DNA from 2 places in the Micromonospora sp. WMMD812 genome. Region 2 is predicted to be linked to the other one. Evidence: riboswitches for the same ligand, from Rfam matches in the RefSeq annotation. Region 2 holds a riboswitch; the other holds the start of a gene.
What was found. Region 2 has a riboswitch for thiamine pyrophosphate ahead of O7603_RS28175 (ECF transporter S component). Riboswitches for the same ligand answer to the same signal wherever they lie in the genome.
Positions count from the first base shown of each region.

Region 1 (14,876 bases), 670 kb from region 2:
GCCGATGTTGGCGTTCACCTTGACCAGGAACGCCTTGCCGATGATCGCCGGCTCGCACTCCGGGTGGTTGATGTTGAGCGGAAGCACCGCCCGGCCGGCCGCGATCTCGTCCCGGACGAACTCCGGCGCGACCCCCTCCCGGATCGCCACGAACTCCATCTCCGGCGTCACCGCGCCGGCCCGCGCGTACGCGAGCTGAGTCGGACGCCGGCCGTCCACACCGGCGAGCGGGCTGCCACCGCCCCGCGCCGGGGCGACGTCGCCGCGCTCGGCGATCCACCGGCCGCGCAGCGGCGGCAGTCCCACCTCCGGGTCGGAGCCCGGCCCCGAGGTGTCGTAGAGCCGCACCGGCGGGTTGTCCCCGGTCAGCGCCACCTCGGCGAACGGCACCCGGACGTCCGGCCGGGTCCCCTCGACGTACACCTTGCGTCGTGCCTGCATGACAGCCTCCCTGGTGATCAAGCGGACCAGCCGAAGTGGTCCAGCGGGCCGCGTCCCGCGCCCAACTCCCAGTCCCGCGCACCGGTCAGCGCGCGGTGCACGTACTCCTTGGCGGCCCCGACCGCCACCGGCACCGGGTCCCCCAGCGCCAGCCGGACGGCGATCGCCGCCGAGAACGAACAGCCGGTGCCGTGCGTGTGCCGGGTGGCCACCCGGGGCGCGCGCAGCAGCGTGGTGACCCCGCCGCCGTGCAGCACGTCCACCGCCTCGCCGCCGTCGAGGTCGCCGCCGGTCACCACCACGTGCTCCGGGCCGCCGGCGCCGAGCGCCTCGGCGGCGGCGACCATCCCGGCCAGGTCGTCCACCGGGCGTCCGGTGATCGCCGCCGCCTCCGCGCAGTTCGGCGTCGCCACCCGGGCGTACGGCAGCAGCCGCTCGACCGCGGCGACGACGCCGAGCCGGTGCCCACTCGTGGCGACCAGCACCGGGTCGACGACGAGGTGCGGCAGCCGCCCGTCGCGCGCCGCGTCGGCCACCACGGCGGCGACCTCCGGGCTGCCGAGCATTCCGGTCTTCACCGCCCGGACGCCGAAGTCGTCGAGCACGCTGTCGAGCTGCTCCGCGACGGTGGTCGGCGGCAGCGGCAGCACCGCGTCGACGCCCCGCGTGTTCTGCGCGGTGACCGCGGTGAGCACGCTGGTCCCGTACGCGCCGAGCGCGGCGAAGACCTTGAGGTCGGCCTGGATTCCGGCGCCACCGCCGGAGTCCGACCCGGCGATGGTGAGTACGGCCGGTGGGGTCATCGTCCTGCTCCCGTGGTGGGGGTTGAGGGCTGCCAGCTTCGCGGCCCCGGGGTGGCCGCCTCTTCCAGGGCGCTCGTCAGGGCGGCGGCTGTCACTGCGGGGTCGCCGGCCCGCATGATCGCGCCGAGGACGGCCACTCCGGCGGCGCCCGCCTCCATGCAGGCGCGTGCCCGAGCGGGGGTTTCGATGCCGCCCAGAGCCAGCGTCGGCACCGGGCTGACCTCGATCAGCTTGGCGAGCCCATCCGGCTGCAGTGGTGGGCCGTAGCCGGGTTTGGTCTTCGTCGGGTAGACCGGCGAGAGGGTGACGTAATCCTCGATGGTGAGGCGGGCCAGCTCGGCAGGGTTGTGGCAGGAGCGGCCGACCAGGCCCAGTGGCGGCGGCGGGTACGGGCCGGCCGACGGCAGGTGGACGGCGTCGCCGTCGAGCGGGTCGGGGCCGGCGACGACCAGGGTGCCGCCGGCCTCGGCGAGGATCGCTCGCAGGTCGGCGGCGAGCGCGGCGCGCTCGGCGCGGGGCAGGTCCTTCTCCCGCAGCACCACCCAGCGCACTCCCCCCGCGACGGCCGCCGCGACCACCTCGACCAGCGGTCGCGTGGCCTGCCACCGATCGGTGAGCACCACCAACCCGCTCGGCACCGCGTCGCCGCGGATCTTGGAAGATCGGGCTCCCTCCAGGGGCCCACTCCTGCCAAGATCTACCGCAGCACCACGGTGGGCGGGCCGGGTCACAGGTCCGGCCTTCCCTCGTCCGGAGTGGAGGCGAGGGCGTGGTAGCGCCGGGCGACCCGGCCGGCGCCGGCGGCCAGGCGGCCGGCCTCGACCGCGTACCGCATCGCGGTGGCCATCGCGACCGGGTCGGCGGCCCGGGTGACCGCGGTGGCCAGCATCACCGCGTCGCAGCCGAGTTCCATCGCCAGCGCCGCGTCGGACGCGGTGCCGATGCCGGAGTCCAGAATCACCGGCACGTCCACGGCCTGCCGCATCAGCCGGATGTGGTGCGGGTTGGTCACGCCGAGCCCGGAGCCGATCGGCGAGCCGCCCGGCATGACCGCCGCGCAGCCGACGTCGGCCAGGCGCCGGGCCAGCACCGGATCGTCGCTGGTGTACGGCAGGACGGTGAACCCGCCGGCGACCAGCTCCTCGGCGGCGCGCAGCAGCTCCACACCGTCCGGCAGGAGCGTCCGCTCGTCCCCGGCGATCTCCAGCTTGATCCAGTCGGTGCCGAACGCGTCCCGCGCCAGCTGGGCCACCTTGACCGCCTCGCTGGCGGTCCGGCAGCCGGCGGTGTTCGGCAGCAGCCGGACGCCGCACCGGTCCAGCAGCTCGAGCAGGCTACCGCCGGTGCCGGGGGCGGTGTCCACCCGGCGCAGTGCCAGGGTCACCAGCTCGGTGCCGGAGGCACGGATCGCCCGTTCCAGCACGTCCAGGTTCGCGGCGCCGCCGGTGCCGAGGATGAGTCGCGAGGTGAACGTGACCCCGCCGAGGTCGAAGGGCATCGCGCTCACCCGCCCTGGGCCGCGCTGAGCACCTCGACCCGGTCGCCGTCGCTCAGCACGGTCGCCGGCCAGCCGGCCCGCGGCACCACCTCGCCGTTCACCGCGACCGCGACGCCACGCTGCTGCGGGGTCACCTCCCGCACCACGTCGGCAACGGTCGCGCCGCCGCGAACCGTCCGCCCGGCACCGTTCACCGTCAGTTCCACAGGTCCCCCTCGGTCGTCTTCTCCCGTGCACCAGAACCGGCCGGGTGGGCGTCGCCGGAGCCGCCTGACCCCCCGTCGCCGGCCCCGGCCGAGCCGGCGTCGCCGGAGCCGGCTCGCCCCCTGTCGTCGGGCCCGACCGAGCCGGCGCCGTCGGGGGTGCCGGGGAACCGGTCGGGGCGGAAGGGCGCGAGCAGTGGGTCGGGTTGCCCACCGGTCACCAGGTCGGCGATCAGGTCGGCGGTGACCGGGGTGAGCACGATGCCGTGCCGGTGGTGCCCGGTGGCGACCAGCACGTCCGGCCGGCCGGGCAGCGGGCCGAGGATCGGCGCGTTGTCCGGGGTGCCGGGTCGCAGCCCGGCGACCGTCTCCACCAGGTCGTACTCGGCAAGCTCGGGCAGCAGCTCGACCGCGGCGCGGAGCAGGTGGAGCACCGCCCCGGCGGAGACGCTCGTGTCGCGGCGCTCCTCGACGGTCGCGCCCACCACCACCTCGCCGCTCTCCCGGGGCACCAGGTAGACGTGCTCGCCGTCGGCGTACCCCCGGATGACGTGCCGGAAGCCCGGCGTGCCGCCGTCGGGCGCGCGGAGCCGGAGCACCTGCCCCTTCACCGGCCGGACGGGCAGCCCGGTGAGCGCGGCGGCGCCGCAGCCGGCCGCCACCACCGTGACGGCGGCGTCCACGTCGGCGAGTCGCCGCACAGCGCCCGGCACCAGCACCGCGCCGGCCCGCTCGGCCGCGGTGCGTAGCGCGGGCACCAGCAGCCGCGGATCGACCTGGTGGTCGGTGGGGGCCAGCGCGCCGCCCCGCACCCGAGGGGCCAGCGCCGGCTCGTGGTCGCGCAGCTCGCTGGGGCGCAGCGGGGTCACCGGCAGGCCGAGGCCCTGCTGGTACGCCCACAGCCGGCGGGCCTCGGCCAGGTCGTCCCCGGTCAGCCCGACCATCAGCGTGCCCTCGGTCCGGTAGCCGAGGACAGCGCCGGTCGCCTCGGTCAGCTCGGCGGCGAACGCCGGCCAACGGGCGGCCGACTCGACCAGCAGCCCGGTCAGCTCCCGCTCACCGAAGTACGCCTCGGCGACCGGGGACAGCATCCCGGCGGCAACGGCCGAGGCCCCCGAACCGGGCGCGGGGTCGTGCACCATGACCCGCAGCCCGGCGGCCGCGCACCGCCAGGCGACCGCCAGACCGATGGGTCCCGCCCCCACCACCGCCACGTCCGGCCGGGCCCGGTCGACGTGCACCGACGGGGACCGGCCGGTCAGCACGTCAGCGCCTCGATCAGCTCGGCGGCGGCACGGGCCGGATCGGCGGCGGCGGAGAGCGCGCCGACCACCGCCACCCCATACGCCCCGGCCGCCCGCAGCGCCGGCACGCTGGCCGCGGTCACCCCGCCGATGGCGATCACCGGCACGTCCACCGCCTCGGCGATCGCCCGTACGCCGGCCACCCCGATCGGCGCCGGCAGGCCCTCCTTGGTGGTGGTGGGGTGGCAGGGGCCCACCCCGAGGTAGCTGGCGCCCGCGGCGACGGCGTCGGCGGCCGTGCCCGGTTCCCGGGCGGTGGCGCCGAGCACGGCGGTCGGGCCGAGGACCCGGCGGGCCGCCTCGACCGGCAGATCGTCCGCGCCGACGTGCCCGCCGGCGGCGTCCACCGCCAACGCCACGTGCAGCCGGTCGTTGACCAGGCAGCGGGCTCCGTACGGCGCGCAGAGCGCCACCACCCGGCGGGTCAGGTCGTACGCCTCGCGGTCGGTGGCGGAGTCCTCGACCCGGACCTGCACCACCAGGTCGGCGTGGGCCGCCGACAGGGCGGCCCGGACCACGGCGAGCGGATCTCGCCCGGGTCGGGTGTCGGTGATCAGATGCAGTCGCCCAAGGGACGGCATGGCAACGCTCCTCCCTGCGCCGGCATTACCCGGATCAGGTTCGACGGTCGGGGGCTCACAGCCCCCCTCTCAGCCCGGTCCACCGGGCTCCCGTGGGTACTGAGGTCACCGTACGACAGATCCGCCGGCCTGCCAAGACGGGGTCGGCGGCGGCCGGCGGACCGGCGGCGGAGCCCTGCCGGCGTCCCCTCGGGGGCGCTGACGGCGAATCCGACTGGTCGCTTCATGCTGTCCTGTTCGGAATGTCGCCTGCCGTTGCCAAACCGTTACCGGCCGGCATCTTGCCCGACACGCATCCAGCGGAATTAATTTGTTCAGCGATTCGACAAAATGCCGGCGTGGCTGCCCTGGCACGGCATTCGCACCGGCTCCACCTGGGACGGTCTTCGGCGAGCCGGCCCCCGCGATCCCTGTCCACCGCGACATAGGAGGCGGCGTGTCCCGTCGTCGTGCCCGTATTTCCGTCACCGCGACCCTGTCCCTCGCTCTCGTCTCGACCAGCCTGTTCGGCGCGCCCGCCCAGGCGGCTCCGGCCGCCGCGCAGGCCGCCCCACGAGCCGCCCAGGCCGCCCCGGCCGCGGCCCAGATCACACCGGCCCAGGCCGCCGCGGCGGCCGACGAGCCCTTCTCCGTCCTGGTCTTCTCGAAGACCGCCGGCTTCCGACACGACTCCATTCCCACCGGCATCGCCGCCATCCAGCAGCTCGGCGCGGCCAACGGCTTCACGGTGGACACCACCGAGGAGGGCGGCGCGTTCACCGACACCAACCTGGCGAAGTACCAGGCGGTGATCTGGCTCTCCACGACCGGCGACGTGCTGGACGCCGAGCAGCAGGCGGCGTTCGAGCGCTACATCCGCGCCGGCGGCGGCTACGTCGGCATCCACGCCGCCTCGGACACCGAGTACAGCTGGGCCTGGTACGGCGACCTGGTCGGCGCGTACTTCGCCAGCCACCCGGCGAACCAACAGGCCACGGTCAAGGTCGAGGACCACGCCCACCCGGCGACCGCGGGGCTGCCGGAGCGCTGGTCCCGGTTCGACGAGTGGTACAACTACCAGTCCAACCCGCGGCCCGACGTGCACGTGCTGGCCAGCCTGGACGAGAACAGCTACGCCCCGGGCGCCGGCGCGATGGGCGCCGACCACCCGATCGCCTGGTGCCAGGACTTCGACGGCGGCCGATCCTGGTACACGGGTGGTGGCCACACCCGGGAGTCGTACGCCGAGCCGGAGTTCCTCGGTCACCTGCTCGGCGGCATCCGCACCGCCGCGGGTGTGGCGGACGCCGACTGCGGCGCCTCGAAGACCGCCAGCTTCGAGAAGGTCACGCTGGACAGCAACACCAGCAACCCGATGGAGCTGGACATCGCCCCGGACGGGCGGGTCTTCTACATCGAGCGCGACGGCCGGGTGCAGATCGTGAAGCCGGACACCGGCAGCACGGTCACCGCGGTCGACCTGGACGTGTTCACCGGCAACGAGGACGGCCTGATCGGCATCCGGCTCGACCCGGACTTCGCCACCAACAAGTGGGTCTACCTCTACTACGCCCCGAACGACGGCGTCGCGCGCAACCTGGTGTCTCGGTTCACGGTGACCGGCGACACCATCGACCCGGCCAGCGAGAAGCAGGTGCTGCGGGTCGACACCCAGCGCAACACCTGCTGCCACGCCGGCGGCAGCATGGCCTTCGACTCGGCGGGCAACCTCTACCTGGCGACCGGAGACAACACCAACCCGTTCGAGTCGGACGCGTTCACCCCGATCGACGAGCGGCCGGGTCGGCAGGACTACGACGCGCAGCGCACCTCCGCCAACACCAACGACCTGCGCGGCAAGGTGCTCCGGATCCACCCGGAGGACGACGGCACGTACACCATCCCGGCCGGCAACCTCTTCCCGCCGGGCACCGAGAAGACCCGGCCGGAGATCTTCGCCATGGGCTTCCGCAACCCGTTCCGGATCGGCATCGACCTGGGCACCGACACCCTCTACGTCGGTGACTATGGGCCGGACGCCAACGCGGCCAACCCGAACCGGGGCCCCGAGGGCACGGTGGAGTGGAACATCGTGGGCACCCCCGGCAACTACGGCTGGCCGTACTGCACCGGGGCCAACTACGCCTACAACGACTACACGTTCCCGTCCGGCCCGAGCGGTCCGAAGTTCGACTGCGCGGCGCCGGTGAACAACTCGCCGAACAACACCGGCCTCACCGCCCTGCCGCCGGTCATCCCGGCGACCGTCGACTACGACTACAGCGGCAACCCGCTCTTCCCGGAGATCGGTGGCGGCGGCGCCCCGATGGGCGGTCCGGTCTACCGGTACGACGCCGACCTCAACTCGGAGCGGAAGTGGCCGGCGTACTACGACGGCAAGGCGCTCTTCGGCGAGTGGAACCAGTCGAAGATGTACACGATGCAGGTGACCGCCGACGGCAAGTCGCTGGTGGACATCAACCAGCTGCTCACCGGCATGAGCCTGATCCGTCCGATGGACTTCGAGTTCGGCCCGGACGGCGCGCTCTACCTCATCGAGTGGGGCAGCGGCTTCGGCGGCAACAACGACAACTCCGGCGTCTACCGGATCGACTACATCGCCGGTGACCGTGCGCCGATCGCGGTCGCGGCCGCCACCCCGACCTCCGGGCCGGCGCCGCTGACCGTGGCCTTCTCCAGCGCGGGCTCCCGGGACCCCGACGGTGGCACGCTCACCTACGCGTGGGCGTTCGGCGACGGGCAGACCTCCACCGAGGCCAACCCGACGCACACCTACGCCGCCGCGGGCAGCTACACCGCGCAGCTCACCGTCACCAACCCGAAGGGCCGCACCGCGGTGGCGAACGTGCCGATCACCGTGGGCAACACCGCGCCGACGGTGACGATCGAGTTCCCGCCGGACGGCGGCTTCTTCGACTGGGGTGACCAGGTCCGCTACACGGTCAAGGTGACCGACCCGGAGGACGGGGAAATCGACTGCGACCGGGTCCAGCTCCAGGTGCTGCTCGGCCACGACGAGCACGCCCACCCGCTGGAGCAGCACACCGGCTGCACCGGCACGGTCCAGACCTCGCTCGCCTCCGGGCACGGCGCCGAGGCCAACGTCTTCAGCGTCTTCGAGGCGACCTACACCGACAACGGCGGCACCGGCGGGGCCGGCCCGCTCACCGGTCGGGCCATCGAGCAGCTCCAGCCCAAGCGCAAGCAGGCCGAGTACTTCACCGCCACCGGCCGCGCGCCGGGCAGCACCGGCGGCGGCGACCCGGGCGTGCAGCGGGAGACCACCGGCGACACCGCCGGCGGCGGCCAGAACATCGGGTTCATCGAGGACGGCGACTGGTGGTCGCTCAGCCCGGCGAACCTGACGAACATCACCGACATCCGGTTCCGGGCGGCCTCGGCCACCACCGGCGGCCGGATCGAGGTCCGGGCCGGCGCGGTCGACGGGCCGCTGGTGGCATCGGCCACCGTGCCGGGCACCGGCGCGTGGCAGACGTACACGGACGTGACGGCACCGGTCACCGGCGCCGCGAGCGGCTCGCTGTACTTCGTCGCCAAGGACCCGGGCGGCGGCGCGGGGTCGCTGCTCAACGTCAACTGGATGGACTTCCTCGGCCGGGGCGTCACCGAGAACGCGCCGCCGGTGGTCAGCGCCACCGCCACGCCGGCGACCGGCACCGCGCCGGTCACCGTCGCGTTCGACGGCACGGCCACCGACGCCGAGGGGGACACCCCGCTGACGTACGCCTGGGACTTCGGTGACGGGGGTACGGCGTCCACCCTGGACGCCAGCCACACGTACACCAGCCCCGGCACCTTCACCGCCACCCTCACGGTGACCGACAGCAAGGGCGCCAAGTCGTACGCGACCGTGCCGGTGCGGGTGGACGCGCCGAACACGTCCTGCTTCGGGGCGCGTTCGGACGACTTCACCGGCACCAGCCTCGACAAGGCCCGCTGGAGCGTGGTCCGGGAGAACCAGCTCTACTCGGTCTCGGACGGCGCGCTGCGGCTGCCCACGGCGGTGGGCGACCTCTACGGCGCCCGCAACGACGCCACCAACCTGGTGCTCCAGCCGGCGCCGGCCGGGGCCTGGCAGGCGACCACCCGGGTCACCCTGCCGGTGACGGCCAACTACCAGCAGGCCGGCCTGCTGATCTACGGCGACGACGAGAACTACGCCAAGCTGGACCTGCTCTACTCGGGCAGCCGGCGGGTGGAGTTCATCCGGGAGACCGCCGGCGCGCCGCGCAACGAGGCCGCCGACAGCGTCGCCGCGCCGGTCGGCGACACCCTGCACCTGCGACTGACCAGTGACGGGACGAACCTGACCGCGGCCGTCTCGGCCGACGGGCAGACCTTTACGCCGGTCGGCCGCTCGGCCGCGCTCGCCGGCATCACCAACCCGCGGATCGGGCTCTTCGCCCTCAACGGCGGCACGGACGCGCCGGTGGTCGAGGCGGCCTTCGACTGGTTCCAGGTCGCGCCGGACGAGCCGGCCGGGCCGGTCCAGCCGTCGGACGAGTTCACCGGCGACACGCTGGACAAGTGCCGGTGGGACGCGATCCTGCGGGAGAACCCGGCGGGCTACCGGGTCACCGGCGGCGCGCTGCGGATCGACGTGCCCAACGGTGACATCTACGGCTCCGGCAACACCGGGCCGGCGAACTTCATCCTCCAGAACGCGCCGTCCGGCGACTGGACCCTGGAGACGAAGGTCGACGGCAGTCTGCTGAACGAGCAGTACCAGCAGGCCGGCCTCATCGTGCACGCCGACGACGACAACTACCTGAAGTTCGACTACATCGTCGACAACCAGCCCGGCCAGCCGGTGACGCGGCGGATCGAGTTCCGCAGCGAGATCGGCGGCGCGGTGCAGAACCCGCAGCCGGAGGCGGGCAACCTGACCGGTTCGGTGTGGTACCTGCGGCTGGCCCGCAGCGGCGACACCTTCACCGCGTCGTACTCGGCCGACGGGACGACCTGGACCGCGTTGACGGCACTCACCAACACCGCGGTCGGGGCCACCCCGAAGGTCGGTCTGTTCACCCTCGGCGCCAACCAGACCGCCTCGAAGACGGCCGGGTTCGACTACTTCCGGCTGAGCACCGAGACGGCCGACGAGACCGCTCCGGTGACCACCGCCGCGGTCTCCGGCACGCCGACCGCCGGTTGGCACACCGGGCCGGTCACGGTCACGCTGACCGCCGCCGACGAGGACGGCGGCAGCGGGCTCGCGGGCACCGCGTACCAGCTGGACGGGGCCACCACCTGGACGGACTACACCGGTCCGGTGCAGGTGACCGGGGACGGCGCGCACGAGGTGCGGTTCCGGTCCACCGACCAGGCGGGCAACGTGGAGCCGACCAAGACCGTCGCGGTCAAGATCGACGCGACCGCACCGGTCACCTCGGCGTCGTTCGCGCCGGCCAACGACGAGGGCTGGCACGACGGGACCATCCCGGTCGTGCTGACCTCGACCGACGCCGGGTCCGGGGTGAAGGCGGTGGAGTGGTCGCTGGACGGTGGCGCGTGGACGCCGTACTCGGCGCCGGTCGAGGTGACCGGCGACGGGCAGCACGAGCTGCTGTTCCGGGCCACCGACAACGCCGGCAACGCCGAGACGCTCAAGTCGGCGGTGCTGCGGATCGACGGCACCAAGCCGACGCTGCTGGTGTCCGGGATCGCCGACGGCCAGCTCTACGGCGACAGCCAGGACGTACGGGTGTCCTGGCAGGCCGTCGACCCGACGTCGGGCCTCGCGAGCGTGGTCGGTCAGCTGGACGGCCGGCCGTACGCGAGCGGCACGTTGCAGGCCATGTACGAGCTGCCACTCGGCCTGCACGAGCTGACGGTCACCGCGACCGACAAGGCCGGCAACCAGACCACCTCGGAGGTCCGGTTCTTCGTCACCACCTCGTTCCGGGACCTGCAGAACCTGCTGGACCGGTTCAAGGCGACGGGGCGGCTGTCGGCGAAGGCGCACAAGCAGCTGTCGGCGAAGCTCAGCGACGCCCGGAAGTCCGAGGCCGCCGGCAACGACAAGAAGGCCGTCAAGCAGCTGACCGAGTTCCGGACCCTCGCCGCCGACACCAAGCTGGTGCCGGAGGCCGAAGTCCGGGACGTCCTGATCCGGGACGCCGACGCCATGATCGTCCGGCTCGGCGGCGCGGCCAGCAAGGCCGGGGTCAAGGCGAACGACGGCGCATCGGTCGACGGTGCGGGACGGCTCGGTGGCGACGCCACCCGGCTCGCCCCCGGCCGCCGGCTCTGATCCGACGAGGCCCCTCCCCGACGCTCCGGCGTCGGGGAGGGGCCTCCCTCATCCCGCAGTGAGGAGACGTCCGTGACGCGTACCTGGAAGGCGTTCGCCGCCCTGATCGTCGGACTGGCGCTGACCCTGCTGGCCTCGGCTCCCGCCGCGGCGCACACCGGCAAGCTCAAGCTGACCGTGGCCGGCGACGGGGCCGACGGGGTCACCGTGCAGGCCGTCTACTCCGACGGTCACCGGTTGGACAAGGTGGTACGGCTGACCCTCACCGCCGCCGGCCCGGACGGGCGGCAGGTCGGCCCGCTGCAACTGGAGCCGGCGGCCGAGGGGCAGGGCTTCTACGCCAGCGGCCCGGTCCTCTCCCCCGGCCGCTGGCGGGTGACGGTGAGCGCCCCGGCGCCGCACAAGAGCGAGGCCACCGCCCAGGTGGAGGCGAAGACCGCCCAGTCGCCCCCGGTTCCGGCGCCGGTCGCGGTGACCGCGCCGGCGGACGGGACCCGGGCCGCCGGGCCCGACGCGGGCGGCGGGTGGTGGCCGATCGCGGTCGCCGGCCTCGTGCTCACCGCCGCGGTGGTGGCGGTCGCGATGCTGGTCACCCGCCGCCGAGCACGCCCGGAGTGAGCGTCGGGTAGCGCCAACCCTAGCGAGCGTTATGACGCAGAGGCATAAATATGCCTCTGCGTCATGACGTTCACGGAGCTACCGCCGGCAGCGATCCCTTGATCGCGCAGGCCCGGCGACCCGGGGCGCCACCGCCGGCGGCGATTGCCCGGCTGGCCGCGGGCCCGATGGCCCGGGGGCGCCACCGCCGGCAGGCGAGGGACCGGGCCGGCCGAGGCGCCGCAGCGGGTCAGAGGATGGCGCGCAGCGCGTCCAGGTCCTCGTCGCTGGGCTGCCAGGTGCCGGCGGCGGCGTTGGCGCGCACCTGCTCGGGCGTGGTCGCGCCGGCGATCACCGAGGTCACGGCCGGTTGGGCGGCCAGCCCGCCGATCGCCACCTGGAGCATGCTGAGACCGCGCTCGTCCGCGTACCCGCTGATGGACTCGATGGTGTCCCAGTCCGCCGCGGCGAGCCGCGCGGCGTAACGGCCGCCGCCGGAGAGCCGGCTGCCGGCGGGCGGCGCGGAGTCGCGCTTGTACTTGCCGGTGAGCAGCCCGTTGGCCAGCGGGAAGAACGGCAGCATCCCGAGGCCGAACCGCTCGCAGGCCGGGATGACCTCGGCCTCGACCGAGCGTTCCACCAGACTGTAGTGGTTCTGCGCGCTGATGAAGCGGGAGCGGCCGTTGGACGAGGCGACCCAGTCGGCGTCCGCGATCTGCCAGCCGGTGAAGTTCGAGTTGCCGAGGTAGCGCACCTTGCCGGCCCGGACCAGGTCGTCCAGCGCGGCCAGGGTCTCGTCGATCGGGGTGCCCGGGTCCGGCTCGTGCATCTGGTAGAGGTCGATGTAGTCCGTGTCGAGCCGGCGCAGTGACGCCTCGACGGCCCGGGCGATGTAGCGGCGCGCACCGCGGGCGCCGTGGTCCGGCCCGTTCAGGCCGTTCATGTCCATGCCGAACTTGGTGGCCACCACCACGTCGTCACGGCGGCCCTTGAGCGCGGCGCCGAGCTGCTCCTCCGAGCCGCCCTGCGGTTCGCCGTAGATGTCCGCGGTGTCGAAGAAGTTGATCCCGGCGTCGAGCGCGGCGTCGACCACCGCGCGGGTGCCGTCGAGGTCGAGCTTGCGGCCGAAGTTGTTGCAGCCGATGCCGACCACGGACACTACGAGCCCGGAGTCGCCCAGTCGGCGGTAGGTCATCTCAGTCACGAGATCAACCCTATGTCCGCCCGGCGGGTCGCAGCGGGTCGGCGCCTGATCCGGTGGGTGATCCCCGACTCAGCCGAGCACCTCGGCGCAGAGCCGGCGAGCGGCGTCCAGCGTGGTGTTCAGCTCGGCCGGCGCGCGCCCGACGCCGCCGAGCAGCGCCTGCGCCCGGTGCGCGAAGTCGGGCGGCGCGCCGGGCAACCGCCCGGCCGAGGCGACCATGCCCTTCTCGTTCACCAGCCACCGCCCGGCCCGGGCGTGCAGCACCTGGACGAGCACCCCCACCACCCGGAACAGGCAGCCGGCGACGTACGCGCTGTCGCCGGCCGGGACCCCCTTGCGTGCGCCGGAGAGGAGGAACCCCGCCTCCCACCCGCCGCGCACCAGCGCGTCGGCCAGCGCCGGCGGGTACGCCTGCGTCTCGTCCCGCAGCGCGGCCAGCTCGCCGGTCGGGTCGGCGAGAACCTGGCACAGTGCCACCTCGCCGGCGTAGGCGTGGGAGTAGAAGCCGAGCGGGTGGCCGGCCTGCACGCCCACCTCGTACCGGCCGGCCCGGCAGTCGGCCCAGACGCGTTGGACCCGGTCGAGGTCCCGGTAGATCCAGTCGACGGCCACCCCGCCGACGGTCAGCCACCCGCCGCCGTCGACCCACGGCCCCCAGCCGCCAAGTGCGGTCAGCTCGGCTTCGGTGTCGGCGACGGACGCCGCCACCGCGTGCAGCCCCGGCACGTCCAGCTCGCCCCGGTAGTAGAGACCGAGGTCCCAGTCGGAGTCCGGTCGGTGCGCGCCGCGCGCCCGGCTGCCACCCAGCGCCACCGCCACCACCCCGTCGACGGCGCGGAGCCGCGCGGCCAGCTCCGCCGGGTTCACCCCACGTCCCACACCGGCTCCGGCGTCTCCACCACCTCACCGTCGCCGCCGAACAGCACGAACCGGTCGAAGGTGCGGGTGAACCAGCGGTCGTGGGTCACCGCCAGCACGGTCCCCTCGAACGCGTTCAGGCCCGCCTCCAGCGCCTCGGCACTGGCCAGGTCCAGGTTGTCGGTGGGCTCGTCGAGCAGCAGCAGGGTCGCCCCGGACAGCTCCAGCAACAGCACCAGGAACCGGGCCTGCTGCCCACCGGAGAGGGTGCCGAACCGCTGGTCGCCCTGACCGGCCAGCTCGTACCGGCTGAGCGCGGCCATCGCGGCGTGCCGGTCCATGCCGGCCCGGTGCTCGTCGCCGCGCCAGAGGATCTCGACCAGCGTCTTCCCCATCAGCTCGGGCCGGTCATGGGTCTGGGAGAAGTGCCCGGGACGGACTCGGGCGCCGAGCCGGGCGACCCCGTCGTGCGCCACCGGCGCCAGCGCCAGCCCGCCGTCGACCGGGCCGTTCGTCGGGTCCGGATCGCTGCCACCGCGGGCCAGCAGCCGCAGGAAGTGCGACTTGCCGGTGCCGTTCGCGCCGAGCACCGCGACCCGGTCGCCATACCAGATCTCCAGGTCGAACGGGTACGTCAGGCCGTCTAGCTCCAACTTCTCGCAGATCACCGAACGCTTGCCGGTGCGCCCGCCGGTCAGCCGCATCCGGATATCCTGGTCCTTCGGCGGTACGGGCGGTGGCCCGGCCTCCTCGAACTTGCGCAGCCGCGTCTGCGCTGCCTGGTAGCGCGACGCCATCCCGTCGTTGTACGCGGCCTTCTGCTTGTACATGAGCATCAACTCGCGCAGCTTCTGGTGCTCCTCGTCCCAGCGCCGCCGCAGCTCGTCCAGGCGGGCGTGCCGGGCCAGCCGCGCCTCGTGCCAGCTGGCGAAGCCGGCCGGGTGCACCCAGGCGCTGCCGCCCTCCACGGCGACCACCCGGTCGGCCGTACGTGCCAGCAGCTCGCGGTCGTGCGACACGTAGAGCACCGACTTCGCCGACTCGCGCAGCCGACCCTCCAGCCACCGCTTGCCCGGCACGTCGAGGAAGTTGTCCGGCTCGTCCAGGAGCAGC
Region 1 is NZ_CP114904.1:5,397,074-5,411,949, reverse strand. It holds gene thiC (phosphomethylpyrimidine synthase ThiC) at 1-441, opposite strand, end outside; gene thiD (bifunctional hydroxymethylpyrimidine kinase/phosphomethylpyrimidine kinase) at 459-1,244, opposite strand; gene O7603_RS25105 (thiamine phosphate synthase) at 1,241-1,882, opposite strand; gene O7603_RS25100 (thiazole synthase) at 1,972-2,751, opposite strand; gene thiS (sulfur carrier protein ThiS) at 2,748-2,948, opposite strand; gene thiO (glycine oxidase ThiO) at 2,939-4,210, opposite strand; gene thiE (thiamine phosphate synthase) at 4,204-4,830, opposite strand; TPP riboswitch at 4,825-4,934, opposite strand; gene O7603_RS25080 (ThuA domain-containing protein) at 5,267-11,104, shown strand; gene O7603_RS25075 (hypothetical protein) at 11,177-11,722, shown strand; gene O7603_RS25070 (aldo/keto reductase) at 11,952-12,896, opposite strand; gene O7603_RS25065 (nucleotidyltransferase domain-containing protein) at 12,975-13,784, opposite strand; gene O7603_RS25060 (ATP-binding cassette domain-containing protein) at 13,769-14,876, opposite strand, start outside.
Region 1: it holds a riboswitch for thiamine pyrophosphate, as region 2 does, so the genes downstream of both, thiE (thiamine phosphate synthase) here and O7603_RS28175 (ECF transporter S component) in region 2, are expected to answer to the same signal.

Region 2 (14,876 bases):
GCTGCGCGGCGCCGGTGTGGTACGCGGCTCCCGCCGGGGGCGGGAGATCGCCTACACCCTGGTCGACGAGCACGTCGCGCACATCGTGGCGGACGCGGTCAGTCACGCCGGGGAGGGGTCATGAGGCAGCGACCGGTCGGAGGGGGCACGTCGTGAGCGAGAGCGGCACCGCCGTCCGCAACACCCGTCAGCGCAGCGCGGTCAGCGCCCTGCTCGGCGAGGTCGAGGGTTTCCACAGCGCGCAGGACCTGCACGCGATGCTCCGCGCCCGTGGCGAGCGGGTCGGCCTGACCACGGTCTACCGCACGCTGCAGGGCCTGGCCGACGCCGGCGAGATCGACGTGATGCGCCCGCCCGGCGGTGAGCACCTCTACCGCCGGTGCAGCGAGGGACACCACCACCACCTGGTCTGCCGAGCCTGCGGGCGGACCGTGGAGGTGGCCGGGCCCGCCGTGGAGAGCTGGGCCGAGCGGGTCGCCGCGCAGCACGGCTACGCCGACGTCAGCCACACCCTGGAGATCTTCGGCACCTGCCGGGCCTGCGTCCACTGACACCCGCCGCGCCGCCGGCCCGGTGACGTACGCCGGCCGGGCGGGCGGGTGCCTGCGAGCGCCATCCGTGGGACGCTGTCCGGCGTGAAGATCTACGCCGATCGTTTCCCGACCGCCGCCCGTCAGTTCCTCACCGACCTGCTCGTCGTCGCCTGGGTCTACGGGGCGATCCGCTTCGCGATGTGGCTGCACGACCTGGTCCAGAAGCTCGCCGTCCCCGGGCAGAAGCTGGAGGGAGCCGGTGGCGGACTCGCCGACAACCTGGCCGAGGCCGGCGGCAAGGTCGGCCGGGTGCCGCTGGTCGGCGACGAACTCACCGCGCCGTTCGAGCGCGCGGCCGGCGCCGCCCGGGCGCTGGCCGAGGCCGGCCGCGACCAGCAGCAGCTGGTCGACCAACTTGCCCTCGCCCTCACCGTCGCGGTGCTGATCTTCCCGCTCGGCCTGGTGCTCGTCGGTTGGCTGCCGCTGCGGCTGCGCTGGATGCGCCGCGCCGGCTCGGCCGCGAAGCTGGCCGCCGCGCCCGCCGGCCGTGACCTGCTCGCCCTGCGGGCGCTCGCCACCCAGCCGCTGGGCCGGCTGACCCGGATCGCGCCGGACGTGGCCGAGGCGTGGCGGCGCGGCGACGACGCCACCGTCGACGCCCTCGCCACGCTGGAGCTGCGCCGACTCGGTCTGCGCGACGGCCGCTAAGGTCGTCGGGTGTTCTACTTCCTGCTCGTCATCGCCGTGCTGCTGCTCGGCTACGCCGCCGTCCTGGTCAGCTTCGTCCGCAAGGACCGCAAGATCCCGCCCGCGGCGTACCTGGGCCTGGCGGCACTCAACGGGCTGATCCTCGCGGCGATCCTGGCCTGGGCGATCGCCCGCTGACCGGCCCGCGACTGCCGCCGGTGCGGGCGGCGGGCGGCGATGACGCCGATTCACCAACCCCACGCACCGGCGCTGTCCGCCCCGCCCGGCCCCCCGCCGGGCGACTGCTCACCGCGGCGGCGGGATGCGGCGACGGACGTCGGACGCGGTGGACGGGCCGGGCGACCAGGGCGCCACCCAGGGGGCGTCCGCCGGCGGGGTGATCACACCGTCCTCCAGGGCCGCGTACCGGCCGGCGAGGATGCGCTTGGCGGCCGCGACATCGACCGGGTCGGTGTTGTCCCACAGCGCGGTGAAGAGCGCGTCGACCCGGACCCGGGCCTGCCGGCAGAACAGGTCGGCCAGCTCGACGTTCTCCGGACGGCTGTCCCGCTCGGCGTGCGCCCGGACGCAGACCGCGGCCATCGCGAACAGTTCCGCCCCGATGTCCACCACCCGGCCCAGGAACGCCTGCTTGCGCTCCATCTTTCCCTGCCAGCGGGACATCGCGTAGAAGGTCGACCGGGCCAGCTTGCGCGAGGCGCGCTCCACCTGCCGCAGGTGACCGGCGAGCCGCCCGAACTCGCCGTACGCCCCGGGGGCCTGGCCCCGCCCCACGGCGAGCGTGGGCAGCCACTTCGCGTAGAAGACGCCGGCCCGGGCTCCCGCCTTCGCCTTACGGCCGAGGCCGGCGTCGGGGTCGATGATGTCGCCCGCGACCGAGAGGTGCGCGTCGACCGCCTCCCGGGCGATCAGCAGGTGCATGATCTCCGTCGAGCCTTCGAAGATCCGGTTGATCCGCAGGTCGCGCAGCAACTGCTCGACGGCGGCGGGCCGCTCACCCCGCGCGGTCAGCGACTCCGCCGTCTCGTAGCCGCGGCCGCCCCGGATCTGGATCAGGTCGTCGGCGATCCGCCAGGCCATCTCGCTGGCGTAGAGCTTGACCAGGGCCGCCTCGATCCGGATGTCGTTGCGGTCGTCGTCGGCGAGCAGGCAGCACAGGTCCAGCATGGTCTCCATGCCGTACGTGGTCGCGGCGATGAACGACAGCTTCTGCGCGACCGCCTCGTGCTCGCCGACCGGCCGGCCCCACTGCACACGGTCGGCCGCCCACTCCCGGGCCACGTTGAGCGACCACTTGCCCGCGCCGACACACATCGCCGGCAACGACAGCCGGCCGGTGTTCAGCGTGGTCAGCGCGATCTTCAGACCCTTGCCCTCGCCGCCGATGACGTTCTCCCTGGGAACGACGACGTCGTGGAACCGGGTGACGCTGTTCTCCAGGCCACGCAGGCCGAGGAAGCCGTTGCGCCGCTCGACGGTGATGCCGTCGGCATCGCCCTCGACGACGAAGGCGGTGATTCCCCCGCGGCGCCCCTCGGCGGCCGGCACCCGCGCCATCACCACGAGCAGTGTCGCGACCGTCCCGTTGGTCGCCCAGAGCTTCACCCCGTTGAGCCGGTAGCCGGTGCCGTCCTCGGTCGGCTCGGCGGTGGTGGCGAGCCGGGCCGGGTCGGAGCCGACGTCCGGCTCGGTGAGCAGGAACGCGGAGACCTCGCCCGCGGCCAGCCGCGGCAGGAAGCGTTGCTTCTGCTCGGCGGTGCCGAACATCTTGAGCGGCTGCGGCACGCCGATCGACTGGTGCGCCGAGAGCAGCGCGCCGATCGCCGGACTGATCGAGCCGGCCAGCATCAGCGCCCGGCAGTACTGGAGGTTGCTGAGCCCGAGCCCGCCGTACGAGCGGTCGATCTTCATACCGAACGCGCCGAGGCGGGCCAGCCCCTGGAACACCTCGTCAGGAATATGCGCGTCGCGCTCGATCGCCGCGCCGTCGACCTCTGCGATGAGGAAGGCCCGCAGCCGGTCGAGGAACTCCTCCGCCCGGGCGTCCTCGGCCGGGTCGGACCGGGGCCAGGGGTCGATCAGGTCGAGCCGGAACCGGCCGAGGAAGAGTTCCTTGCCGAAGCTGGGACGGTCCCAGGCGGACTCCCGGGCCGCCTCGGCGACCTGGCGGGCCTCCTTCTCGGACACCTGCCCCGCCTCGCCGGGCAGTGGGGCGGCCATGCCGCCGCTCGTGTCGGGCCGCTCCGGGACGGCGCCGGACTCCTCCGGCACGGGTCGGCTGTTCTGCGTCGTGGTCACGGCTGCCCCCTCGAACCTCGGTCCGCTGCGTCAACGTGCTCGACACAAGCAACGCTACCCCCGGGTGTTACCCAGGGGTAGCGTTGCGTGAAGATCGAGTTTCGGCGATCGCCGGGGTCAGTCGCCGGCGAGCGTACGAGGATTGTCGTCCTCGTCGTCGATGTCGTCGTCCCCCCAGCCGCGGCGGGCGAACGGCAGCACCATCCAGAAGGTGAGGAACCAGACCGCGGTCAGCGCGCTGAGCACGAACGCGATCGGGCGGTCGAGCACGAAGTCCGTGATCAGCAGCACCGCGCTGACCATGGAGATCAGCATGAAGGCGAGCCCGCCGCTGGCCATCCGGTGCGCGAACCGCACCAGCTCCGGCTTGCGTCCCTGGCGGAACAGCGCCCGGTGGAACGCCACCGGCGAAATGATCAACGCGGTGGCGGCCGCCGCGGCGAGCAGCGAGACGATGTAGACGTCCTTCTGGAACGGACTGGTCCTGGTGAAGCCGTTGCTGAACGGGAGGGTCAGCAGGAACGCGAAGAGGATCTGCACGCCGGTCTGCGCCACCCGCAACTCCTGGAGCAGGTCCGCGAAGTTGCGCTGCCAGCGTTGCTTCTCGGTTTCCTTCGACACGCGTTACCTCCGCTCAGACGCTACTGCCGGCGGCCCCGGCCGCCGGCAGCAACGCCAATGCCCGATCACGCGGCGCGTGAAACCGACTCACGAAGGGGCGGGGCTTCGCCCGACCGTGCTCAGGAACCGCGGCGGATCCGGCCGGCGTACCGGGCCTCCAGGGCGTTGTTGTGCTCGTCGCCGCCGGCGATGTTCGCCGACAGGTAGACCGGCGGCTGCTCCCCCGCGGCGAGCAGCCGCGCCACCACCTCCACGGTGATCTGCTGCGCGAGCAGCGCCGCCGTGATCGAGGAGACCGCGCCGACCGCCCCGCCGCCGGGCAGCGGCAGCGTCGCGTCGCCGTACGGCGCGCCGTTGTCGAGCACCACGTCGGCGACGTCGGCCAGCTTCCGGCCCGACGGATGCCGGGACGTCATCCGGCCGGAGTGCTGCGCCGAGGTGATCGCCACGAGTCCGTGACCGCGCTCCTTGACCAGGGTGGCGAACTCCACGATCGCGCCGTTCACACCGGAGTTCGAGGCCACCACGAAGACGTCCTGCGGCCGGACCGGCGCCAGCTCGTACAGGCGGTGCGCGACCGTGGGGTCCCGCTCCAGGGTCGGCCCGAGCAGGTCGACCGGGGCACCGCCGAGCAGCACCAGGTCCCGCAGCGCGATCTTGTTGGTGGGCACCAGCCCGCCGGCCCGGCCGGCGATCTCCATCGACAACGCCTCGGAGTGCCCGGTGCCGAACGCGTGCACCACCCCGTCGGCGCGGATCGCGTCGGCGAGCAGGTCCGCGGCCCGGCCGACCGCCTCCCGCTGGCTCGCGGCCACCCGGTTCATCGTCTCGGTCACCGTCGCCAGGTAGCTCTCGGCGCTCAGCGTCATCTCTCCTCCATCTCCTGCGTACCTCCGACCGAGGGCGACCCGCACCGGCCGCCCGTCGATCCGCTCGTACCGCCTGCCGGTCGACCCGGCCTGGCGACCCGCACCGGCCGCCGGTCGGCTCAGGCCCCGGCCCGGACCTGGGCCAGGATCGCCTCGGCCAGCGCCGCCGGCGCCTCGTCCGGGATCCAGTGGCTCACCCCGGGCAGCTCGACGAAGCGGTAGTCCCCGGTCACGTGGGCGGCGCAGGCCTCCGCGGCGGTCCGGCCGATCGCGACGTCCCGGTCGCTCCAGACGTACGTGGTGGGCACGGTCACCGGGCCGACGGCCTTCATGTCGGCTCCCGACATCGCCCGGTACCAGTTGAGCGCGCCGGTCAGCGCGCCCGGCTCCCGCATCGGGCCGGCGTACCGGGCCACCCGGGCGGCGTCGCCCACGCCGGAGAGCAGCCGCCGGAGAGCGGCGGCGTTCAGCGCCAGCAGCACCGTCTCCGCCTTGCCGCCCGACTGGCGGAACAGCGCGATGTACGACGAGCGGGCCTTCTGCCGCACGTCGTGCGCCAGGGCGTAGCCGAAGGCGGCCGGGTGCGACACGGAGACCGCGGTGAGCGTGCGGACCCGCGCCGGGTGGTGCGCGGCGAGGCCCCAGGCGACCACGGCGCCCCAGTCGTGGCCGACCACGTGCGCGGCGTCGACGCCGAGCGCGTCGAGCACCGCCGCCGCGTCGGCCACCAGCTCGGGCAGCCGGTAGGCCGCCACCTCGGTGGGCCGGGCATCCGGGGCGTAGCCACGCTGGTCGAGCGCGTAGGTGCGCAGGCCGGCGGCGTGCAGCGCGGGCACCACGTCGTCCCACTCCCCGCCGTGCTGCGGGAAGCCGTGCAGCAGCAGCACGGGCGGGCCGTCCCCCGGACCGCCGGCGCGGACGTCGAACGTGAATCCCCGGGCGTCGATCCGCATGATCCGCAGCCTACCCAGGTCGGCCGGCGTCGCCGCGCCCCTGCCCGCGGTGCTAGCGTCTCCGGAACAACTTCACATCCGACAGGGGAGCGCACAGCGCTGAGAGTGCGGGCACGCCCGCAGACCCTCGAACCTGATCTGGGTAATGCCAGCGCAGGGAGTTCGGTCGACCTCCAGCCGCGCCGCCGTCCGGTCCCACCGGGCGCGGCGTGCGTCTTCTCCTGGTTCCTCCACAGGACTGGGAGCATGCACATGAACCACACCGACACGAACCGGTGGCGCACGATCGACATCGTCGTCGCCTCGGTCATCGCGGTCGCCTTCGGCGTCATCTTCTGGGCCTGGGGCCTGGTCTGGAGCGCCACCGAGGCGGCGTTCGCCTTCTTCCCGCCGGCGCAGACGCTGATCTACGGCGTCTGGCTGGTGCCGGCCGTGCTGGGTGGCCTGGTCATCCGCAAGCCGGGTGCCGCCCTCTACTGCGAGACGATCGCCGCGATCCTCTCCGCGCTGCTGGGTAGTCAGTGGGCGAGCATCGTGATCCTCCAGGGGCTCATGCAGGGCATCGGCGCCGAGTTGGCCTTCGCGGCGTTCCGCTACCGCTCGTTCCGGCTGCCGACCGCGCTGCTGGCCGGGGCGCTCACCGGTGTCAGCGCCGCGATCTTCGACTTCGTCTACTGGAACAAGGCGTACGACCTGGTCGACTACCGCATCCCGTACGCGCTGCTCACCATCGTCAGCGCGACCGTGGTGGCCGGCGCCGGCGCCTGGGCGCTGACCCGCGCGCTGGCCGACACCGGGGTCCTGGACCGCTTCCCCGCCGGCCGCGAACGCGCCGCCATCTAACCGCCCCACCCAGCCACACACTGACCAGGTTGATCATGAGGTTTGCGGCGAGAACGATCACCAGGAGCGCCGCAAACCTCATGATCAACAGGTGGGGTCGGTACGGCGCAGAGAGGGAAGGGGGTGCGGTGCGGTGGCGGCGGTGACGCTGCGCGGGTTCGGGTGGCGGCACGCCGGGCGGAAACGCTGGGCGGTCCGCGGCGTGGACCTGCGCGTCGAGAGCGGCGAACGGGTGCTGCTGCTCGGCCCCTCCGGGGCCGGCAAGAGCACCCTGCTGGCCGCGCTCGCCGGGCTGCTGCCGGAGGACTCCGGCGAGCAGGAGGGCACCGTCGAGATCGACGGGCTGGACCCGCGCAAGGGCCGGGAACGCGTCGGCGTCGTCTTCCAGGACCCGGAGACCCAGCTCGTGATGGCCCGCAGCGGCGACGACGTCGCGTTCGGGCTGGAGAACCGGGGCGTGCCGACCGGGGAGATCTGGCCCCGCGTCGACGAGGCGCTGCGCCGGGTCGGCTTCCCGTACCACCGGGACCGGCCCACCGCGGCGCTCTCCGGTGGCGAACAGCAACGGCTCGCCCTGGCCGGGGTGCTCGCCCTGCGACCCGGGTTGCTGCTGCTCGACGAGCCGACCGCCAACCTCGACCCGGCCGGCGGCGCGCTGGTCCGCTCCGCCGTCGCCGGGGCGCTCGACGCCGACACCACGCTGATCCTGGTCGAGCACCGGGTGGCCGAGGCCCTGCCACTGGTCGAGCGGGTGGTGGTGCTCGAAGCGGGCGGCGGCGTACGCGCGGACGGCACTCCGGAGGCGGTCTTCGGCGCCCACGGCGACGCGCTCGCCGCGGACGGGGTGTGGGTGCCCGGCCGTATCGTGCCGCCCCGCCGCGCCACGGCGGCCCCGGGCGACCTGCTGCTCGCCGCCGAGCGGCTCGGCCTGCCGGCCCGGCTGGCCCCGACCGACCTGACCGTACGCGCCGGCGAGGCCCTCGCCGTGCTCGGCCCGAACGGCGCCGGCAAGTCCACGCTGGCGCTGCTGCTCGGCGGGCTGCTGCGTCCGGGCGGTGGCGCGGTGACCGCGAGCGTCGAGCTGGCCGGCCGGGACGCGGGCACTCCCCCGCACCGCTGGCGCGCCCCGGCGCTGGCCGGCCGGATCGGCTCGGTCTTCCAGGACCCGGAGCACCAGTTCGTCACGAGCTCCGTCTTCGACGAGCTGGCCCTCGGCCCGCGCCGCGCCGGCCGCCCCGAGCCAGCGGTCCGGTCCACGGTGGCCGACCTGCTGGAGCGGCTGCGGCTGACCGCGCTCGCCGGCGCCAACCCGTACACCCTCTCCGGCGGCGAGGCGCGGCGGCTCAGCGTGGCGACGGCCCTGGCCACCGCTCCCCGGCTGCTGGTCTGCGACGAGCCCACGTTCGGTCAGGACCGGCGGACCTGGCTGGAGCTGGTAGACCTGTTCGCCGAGCTGCGCGACGCCGGGCACGGGCTGGTCACGGTGACCCACGACCCGGAGTTCGTCGCCGCGCTGGCCGACCGCCAGCTCACCCTGGAGCGACCGTGATCAGCATCGAGCCGGTCGCCGCACCGCGCGCGCCGCTGGCCCGGCGCAACCCGGTGGCCAAGCTGGCCGCGGCGATGGTCTTCTCGTTCATCCTGGTCGCCACGCTGGATCCGGTGGCGCCGGCGATCGCCCTCGTGGTCGAGTTGGCACTGCTGCCCCTGTTCGGCGTGCGCTACCGGGTGCTGGCCCGGCGGGCGTGGCCGTTGCTCGTCAGCGCGGTCGGCATCGTGGTCACCCTGGTGCTCTTCGCCGCGGAGCGATCCGGCCGGGTGCTGGTCGAGGCCGGCCCGGCCGTGGTCACCTCGGGGGTGCTGCTCACCGCGCTCGGCCTCGTGCTGCGGATGTTCGCGGTGGCGCTGCCCGGGGTGATCGTGTTCGCCACCACCGACCCGACCGACCTCGCCGACGCGCTGATCCAGAACGCGAAGGCACCGGCCCGGTTCGCCATCGGTGCGCTGGCGGCGTTCCGGCTGGTGCCGCTGCTGGGCCAGGAGTGGCAGATGATCACCATGGCCCGCCGGGCCCGCGGGGTGGAGGCGGGACGCAACCCGCTGGCGAAGCTGCGGCTCTTCGTCTCGACCTCGTTCACACTGCTGGTCGGGGCGATCCGGCGGGGAACGCGGCTGGCGGTGGCGATGGACGCCCGGGGCTTCGACGGCGGCACCCCGCGTACGGTGGCCCGCCGGCAGCGGTTCACCACCGCGGACGCGCTCCTGGTGGCCGGCGCCGCGGCCCTGGCCGGCGCCGCCCTCGCCACCAGCATCGTCCTCGGCACCTTCCGCCCGCTGCTCGGCTGAACGGCCCGTGCCCCGGGCCCGCGCCGGCCTGCGCGCGGGGCCCGCGCGCGTTTCGGCACGCGCCGGAGAGCCACGTCCGTCCAATATGTCCGGCGCCCGTGGCGCCCGCGTCCGCCCGCGGTGTGCCCTGAGCAGGGGCGCAGCCGACGCGGAAAGCATGGCCGGAGTCGCATGTTCGCATGGCCGCCGCGCACGGGACACATGCCGTTCCCTTGACCCGACGAGATTGGCGCGCGGACAACTCCTCTGATCCGACTGGAGCAGCACATGGGCCACGGCCACGCGCACCATCACGATCACGACCTCGTTGCCGGCGGTGACCTGCCCCCGGCGCTCGACCAATCCGTCCCGGACGCGGAGCTGGCGCCCGCGGACCTCAGCCGGCGCGGCTTCCTGCGCAACGCCGGCCTGCTCGGCGCCGGTGCCGCCACCACGGTGCTGGCCTCCGGCACTCCCGCCATCGCGGGCGACCACGACCACGGCCCGGGCGGCGACCACGGCCGCACCGGCGAGTTCCAGTGGCTGGCCGGCGACCACCACATCCACACCCAGTACAGCTCGGACGCCCAGTACCGGGTCATCGACCAGGCCCGCCACGCCCAGGCGTACGGCCTGGACTGGATGGTCGTCACCGACCACGGCAGCGTCGCGCACGCCAAGATCGGCGTGGACAAGGTGAACCCGGACATCGTCGCCGCACGCGCCCAGCTCAAGGACCTGCTGATCTACCAGGGCCTGGAGTGGAACATCCCGGCCGCCGAGCACGCCACCGTCTTCGTCCACCCGGGACGCAACGAGGTCGCCGTTCTCAAGGAGTTCGAGAACGCCTTCGACGGCAGCGTCAAGAACGCCGGCGACAACACCCCGGCCAACGAGGCGCTCGCCATCGCCGGCATCAAGTTCCTCGGTGAGGCGGTCCGCAAGCGCCGCGTCGAGGGTGCGCTCTTCCTGGCGAACCACCCGGCCCGCCGGGGCATCGACTCCCCGCACGAGATCCGCGCCTGGCGCGACGCCGACCCGAGCGTGGCGATCGGCATGGAGGGCGCTCCCGGCCACCAGGCCGCCGGCCTGCCGGGCGGCGGCCGCAACCGCGGCTACTACGACAACAACCCGTCCGCCGCGTCGTTCCCCGGCTACCCGCTGGAGAGCTACCGCACCTGGGGCGGGTTCGACTGGATGACCGCCACCGTCGGCGGGCTCTGGGACAGCCTCCTCGCCGAGGGCCGGGCCTGGTGGATCAGCGCCAACTCCGACTCGCACGTCAACTACCTGGACACCTCGCAGCGCGGGCCGGACGGCAACTTCGACCTCAACGGCAAGCACAACGACCCGGTGTACGGCCCCCTGCTCAGCACGGCCGGCGACTACTGGCCCGGCCAGTACAGCCGTACCCACGTCGGGGCGAGCTCCTTCAGCTACCGATCGGTGATGGACGGTCTCCGCGCCGGCCGGGTCTGGGTGGACCACGGCGGTCTGATCAAGGCCCTCGACGTCCGCGCCCGGGTCGCCGGCGACCGGCGCCGGGAATCGGGTACGCCGCTCGGTGGCGTGCTGCGCGTCAAGCGCGGTACGGGCGTCGAGGTGACGATCGACATCGACCTGGCGGACATCCCGAACTGGTCGCAGTTCGTGCCCGTGCTCGCCCGGGTCGACGTGATCGCCGGCCGGGTGACCGGCCCGGTGGCCGACAAGGACGCCTTCACCGCCCCCAACACCAAGGTGGTGAAGTCCTTCGAGGTCGCGAAGGGCACCGGCAAGGTCTCCTTCACGTACTCCTTCGGTCGCGTGGACCAGCCGTTCTACCTGCGTGTCCGGGGCACGGACGGCAAGCGCAGCCAGCCCGGCCTGATGGGCGCGGCGGTCGACCCGTTCGGCCCGGCGCTGGACGTCACCGGCGCCGCGGACCCGTGGGAGGACCTGTGGTTCTACGCCAACCCCATCTGGGTCCTGCCGCAGTGATCCTGGGCCTCAGCCTGGGTCACCGGACCGTCCGGGAGGCCGAGCACTGGCTGGCCACGCACGTCACGCCGCTCGGCCTGCCGGACCTGGTCGCCTGCACACACCTGGTCGCCACGCCGTACCCGCACGTGGCGCTCAGCGTGGCCGTGCCGGCGGCGGCGGACCGGCTGGCCGAGTTGCCCGCCACCCCGCCGGAACTGCACGAGGCGGCCGAGCGGGCGGCGGCGGAACACGCCGCCGGCCGGTCCGGCCGGGCCGTGCGCTACCCCGGCGTGGACCGGATGGTGGGCACACTCACCGTCGGTGAGGTGCTCGCGGGGAGCGCGATCGAGCGGGTCGTGGTGCTCGGCTCGGCGGCGGCCGGACCGGACCTGCCACTGGACACCCGCGACTTAGTCCGGCCCGAGTGGCGCGACGGTGAACTGGTGCTGGTGGCCATGCCGCACTACACCGGGGGCCTTGCCCCGTTCGAGGTGCCCGACCCGACGCCCTGCTGCGCCGACCACTGAGGCGGGGAGTGCGGTCCGTCGCCGTCGGCGGCGGACCGCACCCGTGCCGGGCGCTGAAGACGACGCCGTGGGCGCCGCGACGACCGCCCGGTCCGCCGGTCAGCTGCGCCGGAAGGCGTACCGGCGGGGCTGACCGGCCCGCTGGCTGCCACGCCCGGCGGTGGACCGGTCGTGGCCCACCGGCGGGCCGGCCTTGGGTGGCGCCGGACGGACCGCCGGCTCGGCGACCTCGATCGGCGGCGACGGCACCGCGGGCACGACCACCTGCGTGAGATCGGCCGGCGTCAGCTCGTCGACGCTCGGCGTGGTTTCCGGGGTACGGGACTTCTTCGGGTTGCGCCTCGCGGGCATCCGGGCCTCCTTCTCGGCGTCCCGGCCGGCCGGGACGCGGCGACCGGGAGGGTCGCGCGCCCGGGTGACCGGCGCGGTCGCGGCTTCGTGGGGACCGGGCTGGCCAGAGCCCGGTCACGTCGGATGGGATTCGTCCCGGGGATCGACCACGACCGGCACCGCCGCGCCAACGGCGGCTGGGAATGCGGACGCCCGGGAGCGCACGGACCGCGCACACGGGCGGCGGGCCGGCTCGGAAGGGGCGTCACTTACGCATGCCCACACACTAAGCCCGACCCGGGCGCGCGCGCAGCCGAATTACTGGCACGATCGGTTCATGCTGATCGCGTTCTCGATCACCCCGCTCGGCGTCGGCGACTCGGTGGGTGACCTCGTCGCCGAGGCGGTCCGGGTGGTCCGCGAGTCGGGCCTGCCGAATCAGACCGACGCCATGTTCACCACGGTCGAGGGCGAGTGGGACGAGGTGATGGCCGTGGTGAAGCGCGCGGTCGACGCGGTCGCCGCCCAGGCCCCGCGGGTGAGCGTGGTGCTCAAGGCGGACGTCCGGCCCGGTGTGACCGACGCGCTCACCGGCAAGGTCGCCCGGGTGGAGGCCCGACTCGCCGAGGGGTGACCGCCCCGTGACGGGCTGTCGATGGCCGGCGCGCGCCGCCGGACACCGCGATAGGTTCGAGACCGCGGACAGCGACAGCGAGAGGTGGCGGCACGCATGGCGGAGCAGTCGACGGCGCAGATCGGTGTGACCGGGCTGGCGGTGATGGGCCGCAACCTGGCCCGCAACCTGGCACGCAACGGGTTCACGGTGGCGGTGCACAACCGATCGCCGGAGCGCATGCGCAGCCTGGTCGCCGAGCACGGCGACGAGGGCCGGTTCGTGCCGGCCGAGTCCATGGCGGACTTCGTCGCCGCGCTGGAGCGCCCCCGCGCGGTGATCGTGATGGTCAAGGCCGGCGCGCCGACCGACGCCGTCATCGACGAGCTCGTCCCGCTGCTGGAGCCGGGCGACATCGTGGTGGACTGCGGCAACGCGCACTTCGCCGACACCCGGCGCCGCGAGGAGGCGCTGCGCGAGCACGGGCTGCACTTCGTCGGCACCGGCGTCTCCGGCGGCGAGGAGGGCGCGCTGCGTGGGCCGAGCATCATGCCGGGCGGGTCCGACGAGTCGTACCGGAAGCTGGGGCCGATCTTCGAGAGGATCGCCGCCCAGGTGGAGGGCGTGCCGTGCTGCCGGCACATCGGCCCGGACGGCGCCGGCCACTTCGTGAAGATGGTGCACAACGGCATCGAGTACGCGGACATGCAGCTCATCGCCGAGGCGTACGACCTGCTCCGGGCCGGGCTGGGCGCGGAGCCGGCGGAGATCGCGGAGATCTTCCGGGGGTGGAACGACGGCGAACTGGAGTCGTTCCTCATCGAGATCACCGCGGACGTGCTGGCCCACACCGACGCGGCCACCGGCCGCGCGTTCGTCGACGTCGTGCTCGACCGGGCGGAGCAGAAGGGCACCGGCCGGTGGACCGTCCAGAGCGCCCTCGACCTGGGCATCCCGATCACCGGCATCGCCGAGGCTACCTTCGCCCGCTCGCTCTCCGGGCACGCCGACCAGCGCGACGCGGCCCGCCGGGCCTTCCCGGACGCCGGGTCGAAATGGCAGGTGGAGGACCGCGACGCGTTCGTCGAGGATGTCCGCCGCGCGCTGCTGGCGTCGAAGATCGTCGCGTACGCGCAGGGCTTCGACCACATCCGCGCCGGCAGCGCCGAGTACGACTGGACCATCGACCTGGGCGGCACCGCGACCATCTGGCGGGGCGGCTGCATCATCCGAGCCCGCTTTCTGGACCGCATCCGGCAGGCGTACGACGAGCAGCCCGACCTGCCCACGCTGCTGGTGGCGCCGTGGTTCGCCGAGACGGTCGGCGCGGGTGTGCCGGGCTGGCGGCGGGTCGTGGCCGACGCGGCCCGGGCCGGCGTGCCGACGCCCGCGTTCGCCTCGTCGCTGTCCTACTTCGACGCGCTGCGGGCGGAGCGGCTGCCGGCCGCGCTGATCCAGGGGCTGCGGGACAACTTCGGCGCGCACACCTACCACCGGGTCGACCGGGACGGAAGCTTCCACACGCTCTGGGCCGGGGACCGCTCCGAAGTGGAGGCCTGACCGCGGCCTGACCACGGCTGTGGCGGTGTGACCCCGACGTGGCGGCGTGACCGCGGCGTGGCCGCGGCCGCCCGTCAGGCGATGGTGGCGTGCATCTCCCAGACCAGGATCTCGGCCGGTTCGGTGGCGGTGACCCGCTGACCGCCGGTGGCGGTGAGCCGCGCCGCGTCCCCGGTGCCGAGCAGACCGGTGCCCTCCAGCGTGACCGCGCCGGCGGGCACGTAGAGGTGCAGGAACGGGGCGTCCGGAAGGGTGACCGCGTCGCCCGGACCGAGGCGGGCGGCGTGCAGGGTCGCGTAGCGGTTGCGGATCCGGATGGCCGAGCCGCCGTCGTACCGCTCCATGCCGGACGCGACCGGCACCAGGTCGCCGCGGAGCAGCTGGTCGTCGATCTCCAGCTGCTCGTAGCCCGGGTCGACGCCCTCGGTGTCGGGCAGCACCCACATCTGCACGAAATGCACCGGGTCGGTGTGCGGGTCCCGGCCGTCGAGCCGCCAGGAGTCGTTCTTCTCCGAGTGCAGGATGCCCGTGCCGGCACTCATCCGCTGCGCCAGACCGGGGTAGATCACCCCGGAGTGCCCGGTCGAGTCCTGGTGCACCAGCGACCCGCGCAGCACCCAGGTGACGATCTCCATGTCCTGGTGCGGGTGGGTCTCGAAGCCGGCGCCCGGCCGGACCACGTCGTCGTTGTTGACCAGCAGCAGGCCGTGGTGGGTGTTCGCCGGGTCGTAGTG
Region 2 is NZ_CP114904.1:6,066,353-6,081,228, reverse strand. It holds gene O7603_RS28215 (metalloregulator ArsR/SmtB family transcription factor) at 1-124, shown strand, start outside; gene O7603_RS28210 (transcriptional repressor) at 153-551, shown strand; gene O7603_RS28205 (hypothetical protein) at 636-1,241, shown strand; gene O7603_RS28200 (hypothetical protein) at 1,251-1,418, shown strand; gene O7603_RS28195 (acyl-CoA dehydrogenase family protein) at 1,527-3,539, opposite strand; gene O7603_RS28190 (DUF6328 family protein) at 3,657-4,160, opposite strand; gene O7603_RS28185 (SIS domain-containing protein) at 4,280-5,029, opposite strand; gene O7603_RS28180 (alpha/beta hydrolase) at 5,149-5,982, opposite strand; TPP riboswitch at 6,056-6,160, shown strand; gene O7603_RS28175 (ECF transporter S component) at 6,235-6,825, shown strand; gene O7603_RS28170 (ABC transporter ATP-binding protein) at 6,959-8,374, shown strand; gene O7603_RS28165 (energy-coupling factor transporter transmembrane component T) at 8,371-9,171, shown strand; gene O7603_RS28160 (PHP domain-containing protein) at 9,439-11,130, shown strand; gene O7603_RS28155 (hypothetical protein) at 11,127-11,639, shown strand; gene O7603_RS28150 (hypothetical protein) at 11,739-11,990, opposite strand; gene O7603_RS28145 (MTH1187 family thiamine-binding protein) at 12,307-12,603, shown strand; gene gndA (NADP-dependent phosphogluconate dehydrogenase) at 12,700-14,142, shown strand; gene O7603_RS28135 (pirin-like bicupin family protein) at 14,217-14,876, opposite strand, start outside.